One region of the Acidovorax sp. GW101-11A03 genome, then DNA from elsewhere that is predicted to be linked to it. Evidence: predicted binding sites of a transcription regulator. Region 1 holds the regulator's gene; the other holds the start of a gene.
What was found. The regulator LexA, encoded in region 1, represses DNA repair genes until DNA is damaged. The targets are predictions, from matches to a motif close to ACTGTATNNNNATACAGT.
Positions count from the first base shown of each region.

Region 2: recA (recombinase RecA) is a predicted target of LexA. The motif match lies at 802-819, and genes of this name have one in related genera.

Region 1 is NZ_JBWKZU010000070.1:20,220-22,419, reverse strand. Features, by position in the region: gene lexA (transcriptional repressor LexA) at 519-1,193, opposite strand; gene AC07Z7_RS21485 (asparaginase) at 1,277-2,200, shown strand, end outside.
Region 2 is NZ_JBWKZU010000032.1:59,385-61,584, reverse strand. Features, by position in the region: gene AC07Z7_RS14680 (Clp protease N-terminal domain-containing protein) at 1-264, shown strand, start outside; gene AC07Z7_RS14675 (MarR family winged helix-turn-helix transcriptional regulator) at 249-737, opposite strand; gene recA (recombinase RecA) at 880-1,956, shown strand.

The DNA of each region.
Region 1 (2,200 bases):
TGGAATGAATGTGCGCATCTGGGGCCGCGAGGGCTCGCGTGCGCAGGCTGTCGGGCGGGGGCCTCGGAGGGGCGCAGCGGAGGCTTGACCGTGAAAGGCCAGTTGCCACGCAATGGCCGCGGGCCCTGCTGTGGAATGGGCGGTCGCGGGCGGCCTACTACGGTGGCGTCTGCATCTACTGCGGCATCTGCGCGCGCAGGGTGCACCAGCAGGCGCTTGAGGCCGCGCAGCGGATTTTGCAAGGCAGTAAGGGTGAACAAGGCAAGTCCCATGTGAAAACTCCGAAGGTCGGGGGTTGAACACAGGCAGGATTGCAAAGTGATTTCATGCCATGCTGCTTGCCGGGCCATGGCGGACGTGCAGGTACCTTTGGTGCAAGAGGCTGGCACCACAAGACAAGCAACGTCGCCGCGCTGGCACGGCCGGTGGCATGGCATGGGGTCTGCACTGCAGGGCTGATGTGCTGTAGCCAGCCCATCAAACGCCCGCCACCCGCAGTGCGGCCCAAACGGAGTGGCCTACATCAGCATGGTGTTGCGGATGAGGCCCACGGCCAGACCTTCGATTTCGAAGGGCTCGCCGGGCTGGACCACGATCACCGGGTAGTCGGGGTTTTCGGGCAACAGCTCGATGGCCGTGGCGGTGCGGCGCAGGCGTTTGACGGTGACATCGTCACCCAGCCGGGCCACGATGATCTGCCCGTTACGGGCCTCGCGGGTGGACTGCACGGCGAGCAGGTCGCCGTCCATGATGCCGGCATCCCGCATGGACATGCCGCGCACCTTGAGCAGGTAGTCGGGCTTGTGCTGGAAGAGACTGTTTTCCACGCTGTAGGTCTGGTCCACATGTTCCTGCGCGAGAATGGGCGACCCCGCTGCCACGCGCCCCACCAGGGGCAACACCAGCTGCGACAGGCCCGGAATCGGCAGGCTGAACTGGCTGCCACGCGCTGCGTTGATGGAGCGCACCGTGTCGCCACGCAGGCGAATGCCCCGTGATGTGCCGCTGACCAGCTCGATCACCCCTTTGCGGGCCAGGGCTTGCAGGTGTTCTTCAGCGGCATTGGCCGATTTGAATCCCAGCTCGGCCGCGATTTCTGCGCGGGTCGGGGGCGCGCCAGTGCGTGCAATGGCGGTCTGGATGAGATCCAGGATCTGCTGCTGGCGGGCGGTGAGTTTGGGGTTGTCGAGCATGGTGGTTTCCGGTGGCGGCGGTTACAGTGGCGAACAACTGTTTTTTAATCCAGTAACTGTATTTTTCACCAGTTTTTCGGAGTATGCAAGTGAGCGGGCAAAAAATTGTGGTTTTGGGCACTGGGGGCACCATCGCGGGCACCTCGGCACAGGCGGGGGACAACATCGGCTACACCGCAGCCCAGGTGGGGGTAGAGCAATTGCTGGCCGCCGTGCCGGGCCTGCAGGCGCTGGCGGGCGGCATGCTGGTGGCCGAGCAGGTGGCCCAGATGGACAGCAAAGACATGGACGATGACGTCTGGCGGGCGCTGGCCCTGCGCTGCGCGCACCACCTGGCGGACCCTGACGTGCGAGGCCTGGTCATTACCCATGGCACCGACACGCTGGAAGAAACCGCCTGGTTTTTGCACGAGGTGCTGAACACCACCAAGCCTGTGGTGCTGACCTGTGCCATGCGCCCCGCGACGGCGCTGACGCCCGATGGCCCTCAGAACCTGCTGGACGCCGTGGCCGTGGTGCTGGCTCCCGGCGCCACCGGGGTGGTGGCCGTGGCGGCCGGAGAACTGCATGCCGCCCGGAACGTGCAGAAGGTCCACCCGTACCGGGTGCATGCCTTCAATTCGGGCGATGCCGGCCCCTTGGGATGGGTGGAGGAGGGGCGGGTGCGCCTTGTGCAAAATTGGCCTCTTCCGCCCGTTGGGCATGCCTTTTATGCTATCAAAACAGGAAGCGAATCCACTGAATGGCCCTGGGTGGAGGTGGTGCTGAGCCACGCAGGGGCACGGGCCCAGACCGTGGATGCGCTGGTGCATGCCGGTGTGCGGGGGCTGGTGGTGGCCTGCACCGGCAACGGGACCATTCACCATGCGCTGGAGGCCGCCTTGCTGCGGGCGCAGCAGGCTGGTGTGCGCGTGGTGCGGGCCACCCGGTGCCCCGAAGGGCAGGTGCTGCCCAAGCCCGGCGATGTGTTGCCGGATTCTGAGGGGTTGTCCCCGGTGAAGGCACGG
Region 2 (2,200 bases), on a different contig from region 1:
ATCCAGGCCGATATGCCGCCCGCCAGCCCTCTGACGGCGCCACAGCCCCGGGCCTTCCACGCCCAGCCCTCTGGCCAGAGCCTGGTGCAGGCACTGGCCCACGCACGCAAAGGCCAGCCGGGCCCTTTGCTGGGCGCGCATGTGGTGGCGCTGGTCGCAGCCGCGCCACAAGGCGTGGCTACGCGCACGCTGAAGGCGCTGCGCCTGGACCCGGCAGCACTGGTACAGGCCGCGCGGCGCGAAAGCGCCTACCCCCCCGCGTAGGCCTCCAGCCCGATGGTGACAACGGTGGCCACCTCGTTGCCGACCTCGGCGCGGAACTCGGCTTCGGCCTGCGCCACGGCATCGCGGAAGGCCTGCAGCCAGGCCAGCCCCACGGGTGTGAAGCACACGCGGCGCGCACGGGCGTCCAGAGGGTCGGCTTCGCGCGTGACCAGCCCCCAGGCCTCGCACTGGTCCACCAGGTTGGCCATGGCCTGCTTGGTCATGCCCGCGCGCTGGGCCAGGTCGGTCAGCCGGTCACCCGAGAGCGCCAGGTGGCGCGTGATGTGCACATGGGCGGCCGTCACCTGGTCGCGCGCGGCCAGGTTGGACAGGGCCAGCGGCACCTCCACGTTGTGCGCCATGAGCTGCAGCACCCGCGCGTCGAAGCGGCGCATGGCGTGGCCCAGCAGGCGCCCCAGGTGGGTCTGGCGCCAGCCGTCTTCGGCAGGGGATGAAGCGAGCGAATCAGGCATTCCCAAATTGTCAGGCAAACTGACCAAATTATCCTTGAAGAACAAAAGACGGCTCGCATAAACTACTGTTCAAGCATCCAGCCTGTGATTAATTGCAGAGCCATGCAAACACCCAACCCATTGTTTCTCAAGGAGTTTTCCCATGGACGTCGCAGTCAAAGGCACCAACCCCGCATTGCCCGTGAACACCGAAAAGGCCAAGGCCCTGGCCGCTGCGCTCGCCCAGATCGAGAAGCAGTTCGGCAAGGGCACCATCATGCGCCTGGGTGAAGGCGAGGTGATTGAGGACATCCAGGTGGTGTCCACCGGCTCGCTGGGCCTGGACATTGCCCTGGGCGTGGGCGGCCTGCCCCGGGGCCGCGTGGTGGAAATTTATGGCCCGGAATCGTCGGGCAAGACCACGCTCACGCTGCAGGTGGTGGCCGAGATGCAAAAGCAGGGCGGCACCTGCGCCTTCGTCGATGCGGAACACGCCCTTGACGTGCAATACGCCCAGAAGTTGGGTGTGCAACTGTCCGACCTGCTGATCAGCCAGCCCGACACGGGCGAGCAAGCGCTCGAAATCGTGGACAGCCTGGTGCGCTCGGGCGCCGTGGACCTGATCATCGTGGACTCGGTGGCCGCCCTCACGCCCAAGGCCGAAATTGAAGGCGAGATGGGCGACGCGCTGCCCGGCCTGCAAGCCCGTCTGATGAGCCAGGCGCTGCGCAAGCTCACCGCCACCATTAAGAAGACCAACTGCATGGTCATCTTCATCAACCAGATCCGCATGAAGATTGGCGTGATGTTCGGCAGCCCCGAAACCACCACCGGCGGCAACGCGCTCAAGTTCTACGCCTCGGTGCGCCTCGATATCCGCCGCACCGGCACCATCAAGAAGGGCGACGAAGCCATCGGCAACGAAACCAAGGTCAAGGTGGTCAAGAACAAGGTGAGCCCGCCCTTCAAGACGGCCGAGTTCGACATCCTGTTCGGTGAGGGCATCAGCCGCGAGGGCGAGATCATCGACATGGGCGTCACCGCCAAGATCGTGGAGAAGAGCGGTGCCTGGTATGCCTACAACGGCGAGAAGATCGGCCAGGGCCGCGACAACGCGCGCGAGTTTCTGCGCGAGAACCCGGACCTGGCCCGAGAAATCGAAAACAAAGTGCGGGAGCAACTGGGCATCGCCCTGTTGCCTGCAGCACTGACACAAGCCAGCGCTGCAGACGAGGCGTAAGCCGAGTAGCACTGCAGTTTCACTTAAACAAAGTGCGGGAGCAACTGGGCATCGCCCTGTTGCCTGCAGCACTGACGCAAGCCAGCGCTGCAGACGAGGCGTAAGTCAAACACAGCTGCCATGCCGCCAGAACGAAGCCCGCAAGGGTTTGGCGGCAAGTCAGACATCAAAAAATTGAGCCCCAAAAGGGCTTCGCCGCCCAATAGCAAAGCACTGTTTGCTATCAATTTTGATAATCCATCAC